Regions from separate parts of the Ferdinandcohnia sp. FSL W7-1320 genome, predicted to be linked through region 1. Evidence: a T-box and tRNA genes for the amino acid it is inferred to sense, from the RefSeq annotation. Region 1 holds a T-box; the other holds one or more tRNA genes.
The links. The T-box of region 1 lies ahead of serS (serine--tRNA ligase). A T-box ahead of a tRNA ligase gene usually reads a tRNA of that ligase, here a tRNA-Ser.

Region 1 (11,767 bases):
TGATAAGATCCGTAGTCAAGAGGGAAACAGCCCAGACCACCAGCTAAGGTCCCAAAGTATACGTTAAGTGGAAAAGGATGTGGAGTTGCTTAGACAACCAGGATGTTGGCTTAGAAGCAGCCACCATTTAAAGAGTGCGTAATAGCTCACTGGTCGAGTGACTCTGCGCCGAAAATGTACCGGGGCTAAACGTATCACCGAAGCTGTGGATTGTTCTTACGAACAATGGTAGGAGAGCGTTCTAAGTGCCGTGAAGTCAGACCGTGAGGACTGGTGGAGCGCTTAGAAGTGAGAATGCCGGTATGAGTAGCGAAAGATGGGTGAGAATCCCATCCACCGAATGCCTAAGGTTTCCTGAGGAAGGCTCGTCCGCTCAGGGTTAGTCGGGACCTAAGCCGAGGCTGAAAAGCGTAGGCGATGGACAACAGGTTGATATTCCTGTACCACCTCTTTACCGTTTGAGCGATGGAGGGACGCAGGAGGATAGGGTAAGCGCACTGTTGGATATGTGCGTCCAAGCAGTTAGACTGGTAAGTAGGCAAATCCGCTTACCGTAAGGTTGAGCTGTGATGGCGAGGGAAATATAGTACCGAAGTTCCTGATTCCACACTGCCAAGAAAAGCTTCTAGCGAGGTAAATGGTGCCCGTACCGCAAACCGACACAGGTAGGCGAGGAGAGAATCCTAAGGTGATCGAGAGAACTCTCGTTAAGGAACTCGGCAAAATGACCCCGTAACTTCGGGAGAAGGGGTGCTTTTTAGGGTGCATAGCCCTGAAGAGCCGCAGTGAATAGGCCCAGGCGACTGTTTAGCAAAAACACAGGTCTCTGCGAAGCCGCAAGGCGAAGTATAGGGGCTGACACCTGCCCGGTGCTGGAAGGTTAAGAGGAGGGGTTAGCGCAAGCGAAGCTCTGAATCGAAGCCCCAGTAAACGGCGGCCGTAACTATAACGGTCCTAAGGTAGCGAAATTCCTTGTCAGGTAAGTTCTGACCCGCACGAAAGGTGTAACGATCTGGGCACTGTCTCAACGAGAGACTCGGTGAAATTATAGTACCTGTGAAGATGCAGGTTACCCGCGACAGGACGGAAAGACCCCGTGGAGCTTTACTGCAGCCTGATATTGAATTTTGGTACAGCTTGTACAGGATAGGTAGGAGCCTTGGAAGCCGGAGCGCCAGCTTCGGTGGAGGCATCGGTGGGATACTACCCTGGCTGTATTGAAATTCTAACCCGAAGGCCTTATCGGCCTTGGAGACAGTGTCAGGTGGGCAGTTTGACTGGGGCGGTCGCCTCCTAAAAAGTAACGGAGGCGCCCAAAGGTTCCCTCAGAATGGTTGGAAATCATTCGTAGAGTGTAAAGGCACAAGGGAGCTTGACTGCGAGACCTACAAGTCGAGCAGGGACGAAAGTCGGGCTTAGTGATCCGGTGGTTCCGCATGGAAGGGCCATCGCTCAACGGATAAAAGCTACCCCGGGGATAACAGGCTTATCTCCCCCAAGAGTCCACATCGACGGGGAGGTTTGGCACCTCGATGTCGGCTCATCGCATCCTGGGGCTGTAGTCGGTCCCAAGGGTTGGGCTGTTCGCCCATTAAAGCGGTACGCGAGCTGGGTTCAGAACGTCGTGAGACAGTTCGGTCCCTATCCGTCGTGGGCGTAGGAAATTTGAGAGGAGCTGTCCTTAGTACGAGAGGACCGGGATGGACACACCGCTGGTGTACCAGTTGTTCTGCCAAGGGCATAGCTGGGTAGCTATGTGTGGAAGGGATAAGTGCTGAAAGCATCTAAGCATGAAGCCCCCCTCAAGATGAGATTTCCCATAGTGTTAAACTAGTAAGATCCCTCGAAGATGACGAGGTTGATAGGTCAGAGGTGGAAGCATGGTGACATGTGCAGCTGACTGATACTAATCGATCGAGGACTTAACCAAAATACTTCGATGATGAATGAAAATACGTTATCTAGTTTTGAAGGAATGAATCCTTCAACATAGTCTAGTGGCGATAGCGAAGAGGTCACACCCGTTCCCATACCGAACACGGAAGTTAAGCTCTTCAGCGCCGATGGTAGTTGGGACTTTGTCCCTGTGAGAGTAGGACGTCGCTAGGCAAACGAAAGATCAACTGTTATGGTTGGTCTTTTTTGTTTTTTCAAAACCGAAAGGTTTTGTGGAGTAAAAGAAGCTATTTACAGAAATAAAGACTATAAAATTAAATAGGTCGGGTTTCGAGGAGCAAAGAGTTCAAGGAAGAAGGGAGCGACAACCGGAATGTACTATGTACATGAGGATTGGAGTGAGCGCAGCTGACGCAGAAATCTGCCGCTCATCGGAAGCCGACCACCGAACACGGAAGTTAAGCTCTTGCGCCGATGGTAGTTGGGGCATTGCCCCTGTGAGAGTAGGACGTCGCTAGGCAATTAAAAGATCAACCGTTATGGTTGGTCTTTTTTGTTTTTTCAAAACCGAAAGGTTTATGGTGTTAAAGGCACTTTTGACGGGAATAAGAATAAAAAAACAGGATAGGTCGGATTTCGAGGAGCAAAGAGTTCAAGGAAGCAAGGGAGCGACAACCGGAATGTACTATGTACATGAGGATTGGAGTGAGTGCAGCTGACGCAGAAATCTGCCGCTCATCGGAAGCCGACCACCGAACACGGAAGTTAAGCTCTTGCGCCGATGGTAGTTGGGGCATTGCCCCTGTGAGAGTAGGACGTCGCTAGGCAAACGAAAGATCAACCATTATGGTTGGTCTTTTTTTATTTTTCAAAACCGAGAGGTTTTGTGGTGTAAAAGAAGTTTTTACGGAAATAAGGCTATCAATTAGAATAAGTCGGATTTCGAGGAGCAAAGAGTTCAAGGAAGCAAGGGAGCGACAACCGGAATGTACTATGTACATGAGGATTGGAGTGAGTGCAGCTGACGCAGAAATCTGCCGCTCATCGGAAGCCGACCACCGAACACGGAAGTTAAGCTCTTGCGCCGATGGTAGTTGGGACTTTGTCCCTGTGAGAGTAGGACGTCGCTAGGCAAACGAAAGATCAACCGTTATGGTTGGTCTTTTTTGTTTTTTCAAAACCCCAAGGTTTTGTGGTGTAAAAGAATAGGAATATAAAATAGAATAGGTCGCCTTTCGAGGAGGAAAGGTTCGAGGATGCAAGGGAGCGACAACCAGAATGTTCTTTGTAGAAGTTGAAGCAGCTGATGCACAAAATCTGACACTCTTTAGAAGCTGACCACCGAATAATGAAGGTAAGACCTTGCACCGGTGGTAGCTGGGAAATTTTCTTTGTGAGGGTCTAAGACCAACCAGTGTGGTTGGTCTTTTTGTGCTTTAAAGATTAATTTTAGTACAGTTGATATAGGGACATAAGTGTTAATCGTGTAACCCAGAAGGTTGGAAAGTGATAATGATTTAATGGAAAGACATTAAAGCCCCTACACCCCATCAATTTTTTCCTTTAAAAACAAATAAAGCAAAAAGGGAACTTTATCTGCGGATATCGCAAGGAACTGTCTGATAAATGGATAGTCGTTACTAGAGTATGAATGAAGCAGTTCACTCCACCACTCAGTCTCATATCTAGATATCATACTTAAATTATAGAGGAGTAAGTAATGTGTCATGATTTCAGGAAAAAATGATAGAAGCTCCCTTTCTTTTGGCAGATAGTAGCTGTCTTCATATAGATGATATAGAAGCGGTGAACTTGCCAGTGGTAGAAGATAATTATCCTTTTTAATTTGTAATGTTATTGGCCCGCAGTCTTTTCCTTCTGTTGGTTCTTTAATAAGAGTTGTTGAAAATGGCAGTGTGTTTTCAATAAAATCTACAAATCTCCGTGAGGTCATATGATAGCTGTCTAAAGCTTCAGTTGGGATTGATAATATATTCTGAGTTGTGATTGGTGTTTCAATATATAAGCTTTGTTGAAAATGCAGAGTAAATAAATTTTGTAATTCGGGAATCCTTTTAAATAACTGCTCCATTGTAAACTTTTCACCTTCCATTTGTTTCACATGAAACATACGTTCAGAAAAGTGAGAAAATAATCCGTTTTTTTGCACCTTTACTTCATCATGAAAAAACTCGTAGCTCTGTTTTTTTCGTTTTCTAGTTGAAACTCCATGTGCAAGTACCGAAGTTGATTCTGGGTACTGGGGATCAACAGTTAGTAAACATGCTTTTAACAATTGTACCATTCCATAAAAGAGAAGAACCGGCTTAATGGATAATGGAGCATTTTGGGATAATTGGTAGTAATTTTGACCATGTTCTAAATAATAGATAAACGGGTAACTGTTTTCATAGCTCTTTTTATCTGCGTCTGTAACTGCCGCTTTTTCATAGCATTTTTGTAGTAAGTGTTGTGTTGTATTTGCTGCATGAAGTGCATTAAATGATTGCCAAATAAAACGATAATCAAACAAATTACTAACCTCCAATAAAAACAAAGAAGTACAAAATATGGGTGAAAAGAGATAATAAAAAACTCTGAATTATTAAATATATCGTTCGATTCTTGACAGTAGTTTACCCAGTTGTTAATCTACTAATAATATTTTGCAATCGAAGGGGGATTTATTACATGTGGGAAACAAAGTTTGCCAAAGAAGGATTAACATTTGATGATGTATTGCTATTACCTGCTAAGTCAGAGGTACTACCTAAGGATGTAAATCTTAGGGTTGCGTTAACAGAAACACTTAAGTTAAATATCCCGATTGTTAGTGCGGGTATGGACACAGTAACAGAGCATGAAATGGCTATTGCAATGGCCCGTCAAGGCGGACTAGGGATCATTCATAAGAATATGTCTGTTGAGCAACAGGCTGAGCAGGTTGATAAAGTTAAACGTTCAGAAAGTGGCGTAATCACAGATCCATTTTTCTTAACTCCTAGTCATCAAGTATTTGATGCTGAACATTTAATGGGAAAATATCGTATTTCAGGTGTTCCAATTGTAAACAACCCACAAGAGCAAATCTTGGTTGGAATTATTACCAATCGTGACCTTCGTTTTATTCAAGACTATTCTATTCAAATTTCAGATGTAATGACAAAGGAAAATCTCGTGACTGCTCCTGTTGGTACAACTTTAGAACAGGCAGAAAAACTTCTACAGAAATATAAAATTGAAAAGCTTCCACTCGTTGATGAAGGTGGAGTATTAAAAGGACTTATTACAATAAAGGATATTGAAAAAGTAATTGAGTTCCCGAATTCAGCAAAGGATGCGCAGGGGCGTCTATTAGTAGGAGCCGCTGTTGGGGTAACAACAGATACAATGCTTCGGGTTGAAAAGCTAGTTAAAGCTGGAGTTGATGCAATTGTTGTTGATACAGCACACGGCCATTCAGCAGGAGTACTTGAAACAGTTAAAACAATTAGAGACGCATATCCAAAACTAAATATTATTGCTGGTAACGTAGCAACAGCAGAAGCAACACGTGCACTTATAGAAGCAGGCGCTAGCGTTGTGAAAGTAGGAATAGGGCCTGGTTCTATTTGTACAACTCGTGTTGTAGCAGGTGTTGGTGTTCCTCAAATAACAGCTGTTTACGATTGTGCAACAGAAGCAAGAAAACATGGAGTTTCGATTATTGCTGATGGCGGTATTAAATATTCTGGTGACATCGTTAAAGCATTAGCTGCGGGTGGACATGTCGTAATGCTAGGAAGCTTACTTGCAGGTGTATCTGAAAGCCCAGGGGAAACGGAGATCTTCCAAGGCCGTCGCTTTAAAGTATATCGTGGCATGGGCTCTGTTGCGGCAATGGAAAAAGGAAGTAAGGACCGTTATTTCCAGGAGGATGCGAAAAAGTTTGTTCCTGAAGGTATTGAAGGTCGTCTTCCATACAAAGGCCCACTAACAGACACAATATATCAATTAATTGGTGGTATTCGTTCTGGTATGGGTTACTGCGGCACAAAGAATTTAGAAGAGTTAAGAGAGAATGCACAATTCATTAAAATGACAGGTGCTGGATTACGTGAAAGTCATCCACATGATGTACAGATCACAAAGGAAGCACCGAACTACTCTACTCTCTAAGGTAAATTTAGACAGAACATAATCCATTGGTAGGATTTTTATATTGTGGTAGATAGAGTCATGTACTCTATCTATTTTTTTTGAAGCTGGTATGTTAAAATGTCTTTTGTGCGTATTATGAAAGTGGAGGTTTAAAACGTGAAAAAACAAACACAAAAAAGATTGATTATAAGTATTTTAGCAGTCTTTTTGCTAACGCTTTTTGTAGGACAAATACCTCCTGCAAAAGCAGCACCTGCTCTTGATATAAATGTAAAAAATGCGATATTAATTGATGCAGATACAGGTAAAATACTATATGAAAAAAGTGCCGATCAAGCGGCCCCAATTGCAAGTATGGTAAAAATGATGACTGAGTACCTGATAATGGAGGCTATCTCTGAAGGTAGAATATCTTGGGATCAAACTACTCAAATTAGCCAATATGCATATGATATATCTGCAAATAATAACTTTTCAGGTGTTGGCTTACGATTAAATCACGATTATACGGTTGAGGAACTTTATAAAGCAATGGCGATTTATTCTGATAATGCAACAACCATTACATTAGCAGAACTATTAGCCGGTACTGAAGGCGAATTCGTGAAACTTATGAATAAAAAGGCTGAAGAACTAGGTCTTCCAAACTATGAGTTTGTAAATAGTACAGGATTATCAAATTCAATGCTAGGTGATAATTATCCTGAAGGAACGAGTCCAGATGGGGATAATATGTTATCCGCAGAGTCTGTGGCTTTATTAGCCTACTCACTATTACGTGATTATCCAGAAGTATTGGAGATTTCAAGTATCCCACAATTGGAATTTTATGATGAGAAACTGGATAACTGGAACTGGATGTTGAAACACGATCCAAAGGTATCCCCATATCTTGCAGATTTCTATTATGAGGGAATGGATGGGTTAAAAACAGGTACAACACCAGCAGCTGGTTATTGCTTTACAGGAACTGCTGAACGTAACGGAAAAAGATTAATTTCAGTCGTGATGGGAGCAACAAGCGAACCAGAACGTTTCAAAGAGACTCGTAAACTATTAGATTATGGTTTTAATAATTTTGAACAAATTGAAGTTTACCCTGAAGGATATCAATTAAAGGGTAATAAAGAATTAAAGGTAGTCAAAGGAAAAGAAAAGAAAGTAAAAATTTCAACTAAAGCACCAGTAAAATTATTAGTTAAAAAGGGTGTAGATAAGTCAGCATTTAAAGCAGAATATGTATTTGATGACAAGGTTGTTTCTAAGGATAAAGAAATAACAGCGCCTTTTAAAGAAGGAACAAAAGTGGGCCATATGAATGTATCCTATGATGGTGATGACTTAGGCTATATTACCGCAAATGGTGATGATAAATTACAGGTACCACTTGTGACAGATACAGGTGTTGAAAAGACAAACTGGTTCGTGCTCATGATGAGAGGAATTGGTGGATTCTTTGGTGATATTTGGTCAAGTGTGGCAAACACTGTTAAGGGCTGGTTCTAATATAAAGGTCTCCTTCTCTGTAGAAGGAGGCCTTTTTGTTTCCATATTATACTATTTTGGTATAATTACTAGGAAAGTAGAAAATTATGAGTTAGAATATTCTTAGTTTATTTTCTATTGGGCATTCACTATACTTAAAAATATGATATGATTATGCCTATAAAATTAGATAACGAATCATTGGAGGAATCGTAATGGCAAATACAGGAACAGATCGAGTAAAACGTGGTATGGCTGAAATGCAAAAGGGCGGCGTAATTATGGACGTTGTCAATGCAGAACAAGCTAAAATTGCAGAAGAAGCAGGCGCTGTAGCAGTAATGGCTTTAGAGCGAGTACCTGCTGATATTCGAGCGGCTGGTGGAGTTGCTAGAATGGCGGACCCTACAATAGTCGAGCAAGTAATGGGTGCTGTTACTATTCCAGTTATGGCTAAAGCTCGTATTGGTCATATTGTAGAAGCTAGAGTATTAGAAGCTCTTGGCGTTGACTACATTGATGAGAGTGAAGTATTAACTCCAGCTGATGAAGAGTTCCACTTAAATAAACGTGATTTCACAGTTCCATTTGTTTGTGGCTGCCGTGACTTAGGCGAAGCAACTCGCCGAATTGCAGAAGGTGCATCTATGCTTCGTACAAAAGGTGAGCCTGGAACAGGAAATATTGTAGAAGCTGTTCGTCATATGAGAAAAGTGAATGCTCAAATTCGTAAAGTTGTTGGCATGAGTGAAGATGAGCTTATGACAGAAGCAAAAAATCTAGGAGCACCATTTGAATTATTGCTTCAAATCAAACAAGAAGGTCGCCTTCCAGTTGTTAACTTTGCAGCAGGTGGTGTAGCAACTCCAGCTGACGCAGCACTTATGATGCAACTTGGAGCAGATGGAGTATTTGTTGGATCTGGTATTTTCAAATCAGATAATCCTGCAAAATTTGCTCGTGCGATTGTAGAAGCTACTACACATTATCAAGATTATGAATTAATTGCACACCTTTCTAAAGGATTAGGAAATGCTATGAAAGGTATTGAAATTTCATCATTATTACCAGAACAACGTATGCAAGAAAGAGGCTGGTAAGTAAGAGGGTGTTCAGACGTGGTTAAAATCGGGGTATTAGGACTTCAAGGGGCTGTCAGAGAACATGTTCGTTCTGTAGAAGCCTCTGGAGCGGAAGCAGTCGTTGTAAAAAAAGTTGAACAACTTGAAGAAATTGACGGATTAATTATCCCTGGCGGGGAAAGTACTACAATGCGCCGATTAATTGATAAATATGAGTTTATGGAGCCACTTCGCTCATTTGCTGAGCAAGGTAAGCCGATGTTTGGAACATGTGCAGGGCTCATTCTACTTGCGAAGCAGCTTGTTGACTATAAGGAGTCACATCTTGGACTTATGGATATTAAAGTTGAGAGAAACTCATTTGGCCGTCAGCGTGAGAGCTTTGAGGCGGAGCTTATGATTCCTGGAATCGCTGAAGACTTTGTCGGAGTATTTATTCGCGCACCACATATTGTGGAAGCAGGAGAAAATGTCGAAATTCTTGCAAAGCATAATGGTAGAATAGTTGCAGCCCGTGAAGGACAATATTTAGGCTGCTCCTTCCATCCAGAATTAACAGATGATCACCGCTTTACAGCGTATTTTGTAAAAATGGTCGAAGAATCAAAAGCAAAAAACCTTGTATAAACAATTAAAACATGGTAAAACTTTATATAAATAATATAAAATGTGAAATCTATGATAGGAACTAGTAGCTCGTCTTTTTTCCTAAGAGAGTCGGTGGTTGGTGTGAACCGATGAAAAAAGCCTGTGAATCCATCCTTGAGTGAAATACTGAACGCATCATTCAAGTAGGTATTTTCGGTAAATCCGTTATCTTTTTCAAGAGGGGGATACTTGTATCCTCAACTAGGGTGGTAACGCGGGTTAACTCTCGTCCCTTTTTTAGGGGCGGGAGTTTTTTGTTTGCCGTAACTGCCGATAAGCGGCGTATTTCTGCGTTGGCTTGGTTCTCTGGTCCTCAAGTAGGTTAGCTACGCTCCGGTCCTCGAACCTGCGCCGCCTTGAAATACTTGCTTTTCGACAGTCACGAATGGTTACACATTGTTACTATAACTCATAGATTTTAGGAGGTTTAAGAGATGTTAGATATTAAATTTTTACGAAGCCATTTTGATGAAGTGAAGGAGAGACTCAAGTATCGTGGTGAGGATTTAACAGACCTGGGGCGTTTTGAGGAGTTAGATAAAAAGCGCCGCGAGCTCATTTTGAAGACCGAGGAGTTAAAAAGCCGTAGAAATGAAGTGTCAGGTCAAATCGCTGTTTTGAAACGAGAGAAAAAAGATGCAGATGCTCTCATTTTAGAAATGCGTGAGGTTGGTGATAAGGTCAAAGAATTAGATACGGAATTACGAGATGTGGAAGGACAATTAGAGCATCTAATGTTATCCATTCCGAATTTACCACATGAAAGTGTGCCAATTGGTGAATCTGAGGATGATAACGTTGAAATCCGTAAATGGGGAGAGCTCCCTGAGTTTGGATTTGAACCAAAGCCACATTGGGAAATTGCTGATCAACTTGAAATTTTAGACTTTGAACGTGCAGGAAAAGTAACAGGTAGCCGTTTTGTATTTTATAAGGGGCTTGGGGCAACACTTGAAAGAGCATTATTTAATTTTATGTTAGACCTACATGTAGAGGAACATGGATATGAAGAGGTTATTCCTCCATACCTAGTCAATCGTGCAAGCATGACAGGTACAGGACAGCTTCCAAAGTTTGAAGAAGATGCATTCCTCATTGAAAATGAGGATTACTTCTTAATTCCGACTGCCGAGGTTCCAGTTACAAACCTACACCGTGATGAGATTATAGGCGGAGAAGAGTTACCAATTAAATATGCGGCGTTTAGTGCTTGCTTCCGCTCTGAAGCTGGTTCAGCGGGAAGAGATACAAGAGGGTTGATCCGCCAGCATCAGTTTAATAAGGTAGAACTAGTGAAGTTTGTAAAACCAGAAGATTCTTATCAAGAATTAGAAAGTTTAACAGCAAATGCTGAAAAGGTACTTCAGTTACTAGGTCTTCCATATCGTGTCCTAAGCATGTGTAGTGCAGATTTAGGATTTACTGCAGCAAAAAAATATGACATTGAAGTGTGGATTCCAAGCTACGGAACATACCGTGAAATTTCTTCTTGTAGTAATTTTGAGGCATTCCAGGCAAGACGAGCCAATATTCGTTTCCGTCGTGATCGAGATTCAAAACCTGAGCACGTTCATACATTGAATGGTTCTGGGCTTGCAATTGGTCGAACAGTTGCGGCAATCCTAGAGAATTATCAACAAGAAGACGGTACAGTCATCATTCCGGAAGTATTACGTCCTTATATGAGAAATAAAGAAGTAATTGGTCCTAAGTAATCGATTAAAATATTGGCCAGGATTTTACCACTTTCCTGGCCTTATAAAAAAAGATAAAGATATTGTTGACATATAATTTAAAACTATGGTATATTATTTCTTGTCGATACGGAGGAATACCCAAGTCCGGCTGAAGGGATCGGTCTTGAAAACCGACAGGGGTGTTAAAGCCCGCGGGGGTTCGAATCCCTCTTCCTCCGCCATAATTTTTAAATAATACTAGCGCATAAAGTATTGGAGATGAACTCGTTGCTATTACAGTAACGAGTTTTTTGCTATTTACAAATAATTTATCAATAAAGAACCCCTTTTGAGTGATTATCTCAAAAGGGGTATTGTCGTTCTAGCTTTTTAAAAGTTCGGTTTGTCTGATAAACTTTGAGATTTTCTCGATAATTAGTTCGACTGAACCTTCATCTTGTAAAATATCGTATTCATTGATATTTAATCGAAGAACAGGGCAAGCAGTAAAATTATTGATCCATTTCTCATAACGTCCGTGCATTTCTTCCCAATAGGAAATAGGAGTTTGTTGCTCCATCGGTCTGCCGCGTTCTTGGATTCGATTAATGATATCATCAAGGCTGCCTTCAAGATAAATTAATAAATTCGGATGTGGGAAATAGGGTGTCATTACCATCGCATCAAAAAGGTTAGTATATGTCTCATAATCGACAGGCGCCATGGTTCCTTTTTCATAATGCATTCTCGCGAATATGCCTGTGTCCTCATAGATAGAACGATCTTGGACAAATCCTCCGCCATATTCAAAGATTTTCTTTTGCTCTTTAAAACGTTCTG
Region 2 (11,767 bases), 1.4 Mb from region 1:
CATACATTTTTACGGCATGTTCATAATTAAGCCCGATTGGCGTACCAAACAGTGTTTCAAAGTGCTTTTCTTCCTGTGATTGTGGCAAGAAAGAAAATATTCCGCCACCGTCATTGTTAATTAACACAATCGTATTATTTAAATGATGATGTTTTGCTGCTAATAATCCATTTAAATCATGATAGAAAGAAAGATCCCCAATCACTAAAACAGTATGCTCATTTTGCGAACTAATGCCCATCGCCGTAGAAACAAGTCCATCAATTCCATTGGCTCCTCGATTTCCTAGTACATGAATTGACTTTTCATTATTCGTAAAGAAAGTGTCAAGGTCTCTGATTGGCATACTGTTTCCAACAAATAAAGTAGAACCATTCGGCAGGATTTCTTGAAGTTCAGTAAATACCTTCCCTTCAAATAAGGTTTCTTCCTGGTATACTGCGTTGATATTCTCTTTCACTATATCATTTATTTTAATCCAAGAGCTTATCCAACCATTATTACTACGTTTCTGAATTCGTTTCGTAATCGAATGACAGAACTCTATTTCATCACAGTAAACCATATCGGTTGCTGATAAAGTAGGATCTCTCCATCCACCGTCCCCATCCACAATGATTTGTGGCGTGCTTTTTTGTTTTTGAATATACTGCAGAAGTGACTTAGAAACGGGCATTGCTCCAAAACGAATAATGATGTCTGGTGAGAAAGCTTCTCCGAACTCTTCGTTTCGTAAAAAAGCATCATACCCATCAATTATGTATGATTTAGAGTGTGTTCCACTTCTCAGTTGGGATAGTGGGTCAGCAAGTATTGGAAATTGAAGAGTTTCTGCTAGATTAGCTACAGCATGTCCAAACTCAGAATTATCATGTGAACCACAAACAATAATCCCTCTCAGTTTTTCATTGACTACATCACTTATCAACTGAGCTTGTTCCTCGTCCATTGTCGGTTTACCAACAACGACGTTTACATTTTTTTTAGCAATGTTCCTTGAACCCCATAAATAATCAAGATCGAGGTTTGGAACCAGCGGCTCACGAAAAGGGAAGTTTAGATGGACAGGTCCTGCGGGAGCTGATTGTGCTGTACCCGCTGCTCTTCCTGCCATAGTTCTGACATAAGCCAACATTTGAGCGGAATCTTCAGGTAGAGCCATTTCTACAAACCATTTCGCATGGTTCCCATATAACTGGTTCTGATCTATAGCTTGCGGTGCACCAATATCGCGCAATTCATGTGGTCGGTCCGCTGTCAGGACAATAAGCGGTACTCTTGAATAATAGGCCTCCACAATAGCCGGAAAATAATTGGCTGCTGCAGTCCCAGAAGTACAAAGTATCGCTACAGGCTTTTTAGTTGCTTTAGCTACACCAAGCGCATAAAAAGCGGATGATCGTTCATCAATATTGATTGTAACATTCATATCAGGATGTTCAGCCATTAATATTGCCATCGGGGTAGAGCGGGAGCCGGGGCTCACAATGGCCTCTGTGACACCCACTTGGACTAATTCATCAACAAATGATGCTACATACCGAGTTAATGCTTCATTATTCATTGTCTAAGCCTCCTAGTGCGGATAGCATCGGTCTAAACTTAATCATTGTTTCTGTATATTCACTTTCTGGTTCTGAATCGCCTACAATTCCACATCCAGCAAATAAGGATACATTGTTGCTATTTATTAATCCAGAACGAATGGCAACGGCAAATTCTCCATTATCTTTTGTATCTAACCAACCAACTGGGCTTCCATACCAACCACGGTCAAGAATCTCAAGCTCACGAATTATTTCATATGCTTTTTGTTTAGGTTGTCCTCCAAGCGCTGGAGTTGGATGTAGTCGATCTACAACAGTAAGTAATGACACATTTTCTTTTGCTACCCCTCTTACAGGTGTGTATAAATGTTGAATATCTCGCATTTTTAAGATATCAGGTTGTGTTGGTGAAGAAATGCGTATACAAGATTCTTTCATCGCATTTTTAATCATTTGTACAACCACATCATGTTCGTATAGATTTTTCCGGTCACTAAGTAATTCATTTGCCAATTGTTCGTCTTCAGAAGGAGTTTTACCACGTCGTATCGAACCTGCTAAGCAAGTTGTTAAAAATTCTCCACCTTTTTTCTTTATAAGACGCTCTGGTGAAGCTCCAATAAAACATGAATCGCCATACTCGATTGCAAATAAATAACTCATTGGTTGTTCTTCTTTTAAACGTTCTAAAATGGCATCCGTTTCAATTGGCTTATCAAAATGTAGTTTAATTTCTCTTGCTAGTACAACCTTTTCAACCTCGCCGGATTGTACCTTTTTAGTTGCATTTCGAACAGATTCCATCCATTCCTTTGGTTGGACTTCTTCTTTTGTAAAAGAAGTGTTTATGAGCTCTTTGTGATTTCCCTCAAGCTGTTCTTCTAATTGTTCTAAATCAGATTCAACAAATGTTGTACCTGTAGGTTCACAAATTATATTTGTAGTTAAGTAAGTACTTCCTTTATATATTGAAAGCATAAACGCAGGCAAAACAAATTTTGCATCATCAAAATGATCCCACAGATCTGTTCTCTTTTTTAATGGATCGAATGAAAAACCTCCCATTATTATTGGACCTGTAGAATATGGTGCAAAGTCATCCACTATAATTGCGTTGTGAACGAGTTTTTTCCACTCCTCTTCTATTGTAACAAAACGTTCTGTAGACTCATTATCGCTAATGGTATAAGCTTCTCCAAGTCCAACTATTACCGTATCATTTGTTGGATTGGACCAGAAACATCGCGTTTTATAAGTTTCTTTTTTCCCAGTAGAAAAGAACAATAGGGGGTCTATGTTCTCAATCTCTCTAACCTGACTTACAAGTATCGGCTTTGAAAGCTCCTTTGAACGAAACATTCCTTTCTCTATGTAATCTTTCAATCCTTTTTGTTGTATCATGACCAACTTATATCCCCCCGAAGTGTTTCCTGTAATAAATTTTACTTTAGAAATAGTATTTGATTATAGTATATCATTAACACGTATGTACCCTTAGTATTATAATCCCGATACTTTTGGGTTAATGAATCAAGTGCTACAATATACCTCTTTATGAATAGTTGTCAACAAACTTGATTCTACCATATGTAACCGTACAATGACCACTTACTTCCTTATTATTACGTTTTGTACGATATGTTAGTCTGGGGATTAAATCATGGTAAGAATGATTATGACTTTTTTGTTACATTAAACCATTGACAGTACTTGCCCAATTCACTAAACTGAACTTTGGATATACATGATATGACGGAGAGGAGAAGTTTAATGCATACAGGACTTCAGTCAAATCAGAAGCTATCTAAAAAGCCTTCAAATGGGTTTCAAGTATGGTGGAGACTTATGCGTCCACATACACTAACAGCATCCTTTGTTCCAGTTATCCTAGGTACAGTTCTTGCACTTTCAGATACTTCTATAAACATGGCACTATTCTTAATAATGTTACTTGCTTGTCTTCTCATTCAAGCAGCTACTAATATGATTAATGAGTATTTTGATTATAAACGCGGTCTAGATACCGCTGAATCAGTCGGTATTGGTGGGACAATTGTTAGAGATGGAGTCAAGCCAAAAGTGATCTTAAACTTGGCTTTTTCCTTTATGGGGATTGCTACACTTTTAGGTGTTTATATTTGTATGAATAGTAGCTGGTGGCTAGCGTTAGTAGGGACTATTTGTATGTCTGTTGGTTATCTTTATACTGGTGGCCCATTCCCAATTTCATCGACACCTTTTGGAGAGCTTGCAGCTGGTTTCTTTATGGGTATGATCATTATTTTAATATCGTTTTTCATCCAAACGGGTACGGTTACTTCAACAAGTATTTTAATTTCAATTCCAATTATGATTCTTGTTGGTGCCATTAATATGTCAAACAATATTCGTGATTTGGATGGTGACAAACAGAACGGACGTCGCACCTTACCGATTTTATTAGGAAGAGAAAATGCGATTAAGTTCTTAGCGGTATTGTTTGTTATTTCATATGTTTGGATTATTGCTTTGTCATTTATGGGAATAGCATCTTGGTGGAGCCTACTTGTATTGGTGAGTGTTCCAAAAGCTATTCAAGCGATAATTGGATTTATTGGAAAATCAGAGCCAATCCAAATGATGCCAGCAATGAAAGCAACCGCCCAAACAAATACATTTTTTGGTTTCTTATTATCAATTGGAATCTTTATTGGTTACTTCTTTTAAAAACACGATTTTTACGATCGTGTTTTTTCTTTTGCCTTCTTTCATACAAGCACTTTTTTACATTTATGATTTTCGTGTTTATGTAAATAATACATAACAAGATTCGTTACGAAATCATTATGGAAGGAGTGCTTTTCATGTTATCAAATGAGCAATTATCAACCTTCCGTTCACAGTTGATAAACGCAAAAAAAGAGGTTGAAGAACAATTAACGGATAGCGATCATTTTGATTTAGAACGTGGTCATTTCCATGGGTCGGTAGGGGAACTCTCTTCTTACGATAACCATCCAGGGGATGAAGGAACTGAGCTATATGAACGTGAAAAAGATATTGCACTTAATGAGCATATTGAAAAAGAACTAAAGGACATTGACTACGCCTTACAGGCAATTGCTGAAGGAAGATACGGGAAATGTGAAAAATGCGGTAAGGAAATACCTGTTGATCGATTAGAAGCAATGCCTACCACAACCTATTGTGTTGAGCACAGCCCGACCCAAGTCGTTTCTCATAATCGGCCGATTGAGGAAGGGGTACTAATGCCACCGTTTGGAAAGTTTGTTGATGAGGAAGATAATGTATCCTTTGATGCTGAAGATTCATGGCAAGATGTTGCTAAGTATGGAACATCTGAATCACCTTCTGATCTTGCAGATCCAGTTGATAGTTATAATGAAGTATTCCTTGAATCAGATGAAAATGTAGGTTATGTAGAGGACTACGAAAACTTTGTTGCAACAGATATTGAAGGGAAAGAAATAATCATCTATCCAAACAACCAGCATGAACGATATGAGGAAGTATTAGATGAAGAAGGAATCATGACCATGTTCGGTGACCTTCCTCCCTATGAAAAAGAACCTTATACAGAGGATGAAGCTCAGGATTAAGGTTAAAAGCAGTGGAAAATTCCCCACTGCTTTACTTTTTTACTTTATTGGTTGTAAAAGTAATCTATAACTATTTATTATATAGTTCTCTTTGTAAGTATGAGTGATATGATATTTTCCTGTTGTCCAATCTGAAATTTGATCATGATAGAATTTGCTCAAAACATGACCAGATTGCCCTGGACCTACCACATTATAGCTTTGTTTCATGTTTGATAGGTCAATTACGGAACGCCATGCAGCTCCATGTGTTATAGCTCCTGATTTTCTATTGAAACTTGCAGCAGCTACCGATACTCCACTACCACCCATTGGAACAAATTCATTATGATTAAAAAGATAGTTTAACGGAGAAATTGCCGACAACGGATGATTAAAAGGAACCCTATGAAATTCACCCCATTTCCATTTACCCGGATGCTTCCCTTGTTGTTTGACAGCAAAATCAACAGCTCGCTTGAATGACTCTAGAGTTACCTGCTCTAAACCACCAGCTTCACTCAACCATACACCTTCATCCCCTTTGGCAGCATTTCTAATCATTTGGTCAACAATTTGGGATTTACCTTCAAACAAGTTATCAATTTCAATTGGAATGGATTCTTCAAACAAAACATTCGCGAATTCCTCCATCCATTTATGAAAGACTAAAGGCTCTCCATCTTCTCTTCGATCTACAGAGTCCCATCCTTCAAACCGCTTTAAGACTTCTTTATCAATATCTCTTAGCTTTTCTTTATTGCTTGTTAATACATCAAGAAAAATCGGTACAAATTCCTCCGCCTGCAAATTATGTTGGTCAAACTGTAGTTGAAGCATATCATCAACCGAAAGTTTCTTCTTACTCGTTAAAACATCCCGTATACGTTGTTGACGATATGGCTGTGCCCAAGTATTCGTAATATGGTATGGATAATCATCTGTTACAATTCTATTATTTGCCGTAGAAATAAACCCCTCCTCTGGGTTCACAATTGTTGGAAGTTCATCCCATGGAATAAAACCCTCCCACTCATATTCATCCGTCCAACCTGGTACAGGTATCGAACTATCTCCCTTTTTTCGAATAGGAATTAACCCATTCGCTCGATAAGCAATGGTTCCATCCGTAGCTGCAAAAACAAAATTTTGAGCAGGGGTATGAAAATATGTAAGAGCTTCTTTAAATTCATCCCAACTCTTCGCCTTGTTAAACATCAACACCGCTTCAAGTTCAGTCGAAGGATCGAGAGCTGTCCATCTTAAAGCTAAAGCAGTTTCTTCCTTGTGGTCATGAGTGAATTCTGAAATAATGGGACCATGCCTTGTTACCTGAACTTGATAAGGAATTGTTTCTCCATCCTTCACTTTTATTGGTTCATCAATAATTCTTGCATCCTCCCACTTCCCCATATACTCAAACTGATTTGGATTTTCTGGATTTCTTTTTTCAATATATAAATCCTGGACATCAGGACCTACATTGGTAACTCCCCAGACGATATGTTCATTACGTCCTAATATAATTCCTGGAACACCTGCAAAAATGACACCACTTACGTTTACCTCATTATTTTGTAAATGCGTTTCATACCAAATCGACGGAGTAGCCAAAGCTAAATGAGGATCATCCGCTAGAATCGGCATACCTGACTCAGATTTTTCTCCACTAACCACCCAGTTATTACTCCCATTAAATTCATTTGGGAAAGGAGCTTGTGCAATACTTTTGGAAATATCAATAGGATTTTCTTTCATTACTTGAAGAACTGTTGCCCCATCTTCAGGATATGTAGGAAATAATTCAAGTAGTTTTTCTTCTGACACATGCTGTGCCATGTAATAACGAAAGGCTTGACCTTTATAATGACCTCCTAAATCATAAGCCATATACTTACCTATCGTGAGTGAGTCTATAGGACTCCACTCCGTTGGTTCATATCCGGCAAGAGTAAATTCGACGGGTAATGTATTCTTCTCCTTTGCTTCCTTAATAAAAGCATTTACGCCATCTGCATAAGATTGTAAGACACCTTTCGCTTCTGTCGAGTATCCATCGTACGAGATTTTAGCTGCTCTTCGTAAGCCAAGAGTTCTATAATATTTATCCTGTTCAATTAGGGAGCTACCAATTACCTCACTGAGCTCTCCTGATGCCTGTCTACGGCTTAGATCCATTTGAAATAACCTGTCCTGAGCCGTTACATATCCTTGTGCAAAATACAGATCGTGAGTGTTTTTAGCACTTATATGGGGAACCCCATTTTGATCACGAATCACTTCAACCTCATCAGTAATACCAGCAACATTAATTGTACCTTCAATTTCTGGTAAACTCTTTCTCAAAAATAAATAGCCTGCCAAAATACTTGCGACAAGCAGGAGGATGATTATAATTCCTGATACTAAAATAACCCTCCATCTTTTCTTTCTGGGCCAAATACGTCTTTTTACTGCGACTTCTGAACTCATAAACTCCTCCTTAGACTAACTATTTCAAGAAAATTCTAAATATATTATAATATCTCATTTTCATTTTGTCATTGAAATCTCCAATAGACTGACATTATTTTCATACTTAGTGAAAAGCTTAAAGGAAGATACTAAGCAAATGACGAATTATTTCTATATATCATTTTTAATGAAAGGAAGAGTATAATGAACGCTCATGAGATTGAATACAAACTATATGGAGATGACATGCAATTTGTTGAAATCGAGCTAGATCCGAGTGAAAGTGTTATTGCGGAAGCAGGAGCCATGATGATGATGGAAGATGGAATCTCGATGGAAACCATATTCGGTGATGGTTCAGAATCTGGAGGTGGAGGTTTATTAGGTAAACTGTTTGGTGCAGGTAAAAGAGTCCTTACTGGTGAGAGTCTTTTTATGACAGTTTTTACCAATAGCCATATGGGCAAAAAACATGTTTCGTTTGCTGCCCCATATCCTGGAAAAATCATCCCGGTTGATTTAAGCATGCTAGGTGGAAAAGTGATTTGTCAAAAAGATTCTTTTTTATGTGCAGCAAAAGGAGTATCAGTCGGAATAGACTTTCAACGCAAATTAGGTACTGGTTTCTTCGGTGGAGAGGGCTTCATCATGCAAAAATTAGAAGGAGATGGATTAGCCTTTTTACACGCAGGTGGAACCATACATAAAAAAGAACTCCAACCTGGTGAAATCCTTCGAATAGACACAGGCTGCTTAGTTGGGATGACGAAGGAAGTAGATTACAATATCGAATATGTAGGGAAAATAAAAACAGCTTTCTTTGGTGGTGAAGGTTTATTCTACGCAACTGTACGTGGCCCTGGAACAGTTTGGGTACAATCATTGCCATTTAGCCGTATGGCAGACCGTATCTTCGCAAGTGCACCTAGAAATGGGGGAAGCACAGGTGAAGGAAGTATTCTAGGAGGAATCGGAAATTTATTAAACGGTGATAACAGATAGAATAAATATAAGTATAACTGGGAAGATAATAAATGGAGGTGTGGAAGATGAAACGTAAAGAAGACGTTAATAAAAAACCCGATGCTCCACTATTTGATGCCCCAGATGATAAAATTCTAGCATTTGACATGTTCCGTGGAATATCACCCGGAATCTTCTCAGATGTAGATTTAGACAACCCCGCAAAGAAAATAGAAGATGATATCATTTCTCAAGATTAAGCACCTGGCAACAGGTGTTTTTCTTTTTGTAACCGTAAAAAAATAAGAAACTAGAAATCTAGTAAAATAAAAAAACGCCATGAGAAATTCTCATAACGTTTGATGACCCGTACGGGATTCGAACCCGTGTTACCGCCGTGAAAGGGCGGTGTCTTAACCGCTTGACCAACGGGCCAGAAAAAAGTATTTATATGATTCGACATGGCGGAGAAGGAGGGATTTGAACCCTCGCGCCGCTTACGCGACCTACACCCTTAGCAGGGGCGCCTCTTCAGCCACTTGAGTACTTCCCCAAAAATGGCTCCGCAGGTAGGATTCGAACCTACGACCGATCGGTTAACAGCCGATAGCTCTACCACTGAGCTACTGCGGAATAATTATATATGGTGGGCCTAAATGGACTCGAACCATCGACCTCACGCTTATCAGGCGTGCGCTCTAACCAGCTGAGCTATAGGCCCATTGTATAAATTGGAGCGGGTGATGAGAATCGAACTCACGACATCAGCTTGGAAGGCTGAGGTTTTACCATTAAACTACACCCGCATTTTTTATATGGGGCGGCTGATGGGAATCGAACCCACGAATGTCGGAACCACAATCCGATGCGTTAACCACTTCGCCACAGCCGCCATTAAAGTTTATAAAATTAGAAAGGTGGCTCAGGACGGAATCGAACCGCCGACACAAGGATTTTCAGTCCTTTGCTCTACCGACTGAGCTACTGAGCCACAAAATATGGCGGTCCCGACCGGGATCGAACCGGCGATCTCCTGCGTGACAGGCAGGCATGTTAACCGCTACACCACGGGACCATTTTTAACAACAAAAATTATTTTACTATAACTTCTTGTGCTTGTCAACACTTTTTTTTGGTTGCGGGGGCAGGATTTGAACCTACGACCTTCGGGTTATGAGCCCGACGAGCTACCAGACTGCTCCACCCCGCGATAATAGAATTTATAAAGTTTATGTTATGCGCTATGCAAGTAAATAACTGTCCCCTTCCTCTTCAAGCTTATTCTTGAAGCATGTCCGTCGGGACAACTCGCAGTATATCGATGATGCAACGCTCGTTGCTCCACCCAGCGATATATAGAAGGTTTATAAAATATGACTTTCTTACACCATATATTTGTTAAAAAATATGGCGGAGGAAGAGGGATTCGAACCCCCGCGGGCTTTAACACCCCTGTCGGTTTTCAAGACCGATCCCTTCAGCCGGACTTGGGTATTCCTCCACATATATAAGGTTGTAAATGGTGGACCTTGTAGGACTCGAACCTACGACCGGACGGTTATGAGCCGTCTGCTCTAACCAGCTGAGCTAAAGGTCCTAGAATTTTTAATTTTAAATGGTAGCGGCGGAGGGGATCGAACCCCCGACCTCACGGGTATGAACCGTACGCTCTAGCCAGCTGAGCTACACCGCCATAATTAAAGTAATTATTTAAAATTCTAATGGTGGAGCCTAGCGGGATCGAACCGCTGACCTCCTGCGTGCAAAGCAGGCGCTCTCCCAGCTGAGCTAAGGCCCCAATTTTGTTAATGGTCGGGAAGACAGGATTCGAACCTGCGACCCCTTGGTCCCAAACCAAGTGCTCTACCAAGCTGAGCTACTTCCCGTAAAATGGCGCGCCCGATAGGAGTCGAACCCATAACCTTCTGATCCGTAGTCAGACGCTCTATCCAATTGAGCTACGGGCGCACTTTTTTTATTTTATTAGATGGTGCCGAGGACCGGAATCGAACCGGTACGGTAGTCACCTACCGCAGGATTTTAAGTCCTGTGCGTCTGCCAGTTCCGCCACCCCGGCAAGTAATGCCATGGAGCGGAAGACGGGATTCGAACCCGCGACCCCCACCTTGGCAAGGTGGTGTTCTACCACTGAACTACTTCCGCATAATGCGGGTGAAGGGACTCGAACCCCCACGTCAAAGACACTAGATCCTAAGTCTAGCGCGTCTGCCAATTCCGCCACACCCGCATATTTAATTTAAATGGTGAGCCATGAAGGACTCGAACCTTCGACCCTCTGATTAAAAGTCAGATGCTCTACCAACTGAGCTAATGGCTCGCAAGTGGTGCCGGCTAGAGGACTTGAACCCCCAACCTACTGATTACAAGTCAGTTGCTCTACCAATTGAGCTAAACCGGCAAATTAAACTTAAAATATATGGTGGAGGATGACGGGATCGAACCGCCGACCCCCTGCTTGTAAGGCAGGTGCTCTCCCAGCTGAGCTAATCCTCCGTCTCATCCAACCTAGCGACGTCCTACTCTCACAGGGGCAAAGCCCCAACTACCATCGGCGCTGAGAAGCTTAACTTCCGTGTTCGGTATGGGAACGGGTGTGACCTTCTCGCTATCGTCACTAGATAAGTTAAAGACAAGATATATTATACTATCTTCAAAAAAAATTTCAAGAAGAAATTTTCATTCCTTCAAAACTAAATAACGTACTTACATTCATCTTCGAAGTATTTTGGTTAAGTCCTCGATCGATTAGTATCAGTCAGCTGCACATGTCACCATGCTTCCACCTCTGACCTATCAACCTCGTCATCTTCGAGGGATCTTACTAGTTTAACACTATGGGAAATCTCATCTTGAGGGGGGCTTCATGCTTAGATGCTTTCAGCACTTATCCCTTCCACACATAGCTACCCAGCTATGCCCTTGGCAGAACAACTGGTACACCAGCGGTGTGTCCATCCCGGTCCTCTCGTACTAAGGACAGCTCCTCTCAAATTTCCTACGCCCACGACGGATAGGGACCGAACTGTCTCACGACGTTCTGAACCCAGCTCGCGTACCGCTTTAATGGGCGAACAGCCCAACCCTTGGGACCGACTACAGCCCCAGGATGCGATGAGCCGACATCGAGGTGCCAAACCTCCCCGTCGATGTGGACTCTTGGGGGAGATAAGCCTGTTATCCCCGGGGTAGCTTTTATCCGTTGAG

Region 2: it has a tRNA-Ser gene. The T-box ahead of serS (serine--tRNA ligase) is inferred to sense a tRNA for this amino acid. The anticodon was not compared.

The regions. Positions count from the first base shown of each region.
Region 1 is NZ_JBBPAM010000001.1:13,454-25,220, forward strand. Features, by position in the region: rRNA gene NST91_RS00060 (23S ribosomal RNA) at 1-1,930, shown strand, start outside; rRNA gene rrf (5S ribosomal RNA) at 1,994-2,109, shown strand; gene NST91_RS00070 (YaaC family protein) at 3,437-4,429, opposite strand; gene guaB (IMP dehydrogenase) at 4,588-6,054, shown strand; gene NST91_RS00080 (D-alanyl-D-alanine carboxypeptidase family protein) at 6,193-7,542, shown strand; gene pdxS (pyridoxal 5'-phosphate synthase lyase subunit PdxS) at 7,737-8,621, shown strand; gene pdxT (pyridoxal 5'-phosphate synthase glutaminase subunit PdxT) at 8,640-9,230, shown strand; T-box leader at 9,273-9,488, shown strand; gene serS (serine--tRNA ligase) at 9,686-10,966, shown strand; tRNA gene NST91_RS00100 (tRNA-Ser) at 11,077-11,169, shown strand; gene NST91_RS00105 (deoxynucleoside kinase) at 11,310-11,767, opposite strand, start outside.
Region 2 is NZ_JBBPAM010000001.1:1,372,888-1,384,654, reverse strand. Features, by position in the region: gene menD (2-succinyl-5-enolpyruvyl-6-hydroxy-3-cyclohexene-1-carboxylic-acid synthase) at 1-1,564, opposite strand, end outside; gene NST91_RS07020 (isochorismate synthase) at 1,557-2,948, opposite strand; gene NST91_RS07015 (1,4-dihydroxy-2-naphthoate polyprenyltransferase) at 3,318-4,253, shown strand; gene NST91_RS07010 (TraR/DksA C4-type zinc finger protein) at 4,391-5,146, shown strand; gene NST91_RS07005 (penicillin acylase family protein) at 5,186-7,597, opposite strand; gene NST91_RS07000 (TIGR00266 family protein) at 7,784-8,581, shown strand; gene NST91_RS06995 (hypothetical protein) at 8,629-8,802, shown strand; tRNA gene NST91_RS06990 (tRNA-Glu) at 8,906-8,977, opposite strand; tRNA gene NST91_RS06985 (tRNA-Ser) at 9,005-9,095, opposite strand; tRNA gene NST91_RS06980 (tRNA-Asn) at 9,101-9,175, opposite strand; tRNA gene NST91_RS06975 (tRNA-Ile) at 9,187-9,263, opposite strand; tRNA gene NST91_RS06970 (tRNA-Gly) at 9,275-9,348, opposite strand; tRNA gene NST91_RS06965 (tRNA-His) at 9,359-9,434, opposite strand; tRNA gene NST91_RS06960 (tRNA-Phe) at 9,461-9,533, opposite strand; tRNA gene NST91_RS06955 (tRNA-Asp) at 9,542-9,617, opposite strand; tRNA gene NST91_RS06950 (tRNA-Met) at 9,676-9,752, opposite strand; tRNA gene NST91_RS06945 (tRNA-Ser) at 9,951-10,043, opposite strand; tRNA gene NST91_RS06940 (tRNA-Ile) at 10,063-10,139, opposite strand; tRNA gene NST91_RS06935 (tRNA-Met) at 10,159-10,235, opposite strand; tRNA gene NST91_RS06930 (tRNA-Ala) at 10,265-10,340, opposite strand; tRNA gene NST91_RS06925 (tRNA-Pro) at 10,352-10,428, opposite strand; tRNA gene NST91_RS06920 (tRNA-Arg) at 10,434-10,510, opposite strand; tRNA gene NST91_RS06915 (tRNA-Leu) at 10,531-10,619, opposite strand; tRNA gene NST91_RS06910 (tRNA-Gly) at 10,631-10,705, opposite strand; tRNA gene NST91_RS06905 (tRNA-Leu) at 10,710-10,790, opposite strand; tRNA gene NST91_RS06900 (tRNA-Lys) at 10,805-10,880, opposite strand; tRNA gene NST91_RS06895 (tRNA-Thr) at 10,886-10,961, opposite strand; tRNA gene NST91_RS06890 (tRNA-Val) at 10,981-11,056, opposite strand; rRNA gene rrf (5S ribosomal RNA) at 11,067-11,182, opposite strand; rRNA gene NST91_RS06880 (23S ribosomal RNA) at 11,289-11,767, opposite strand, start outside.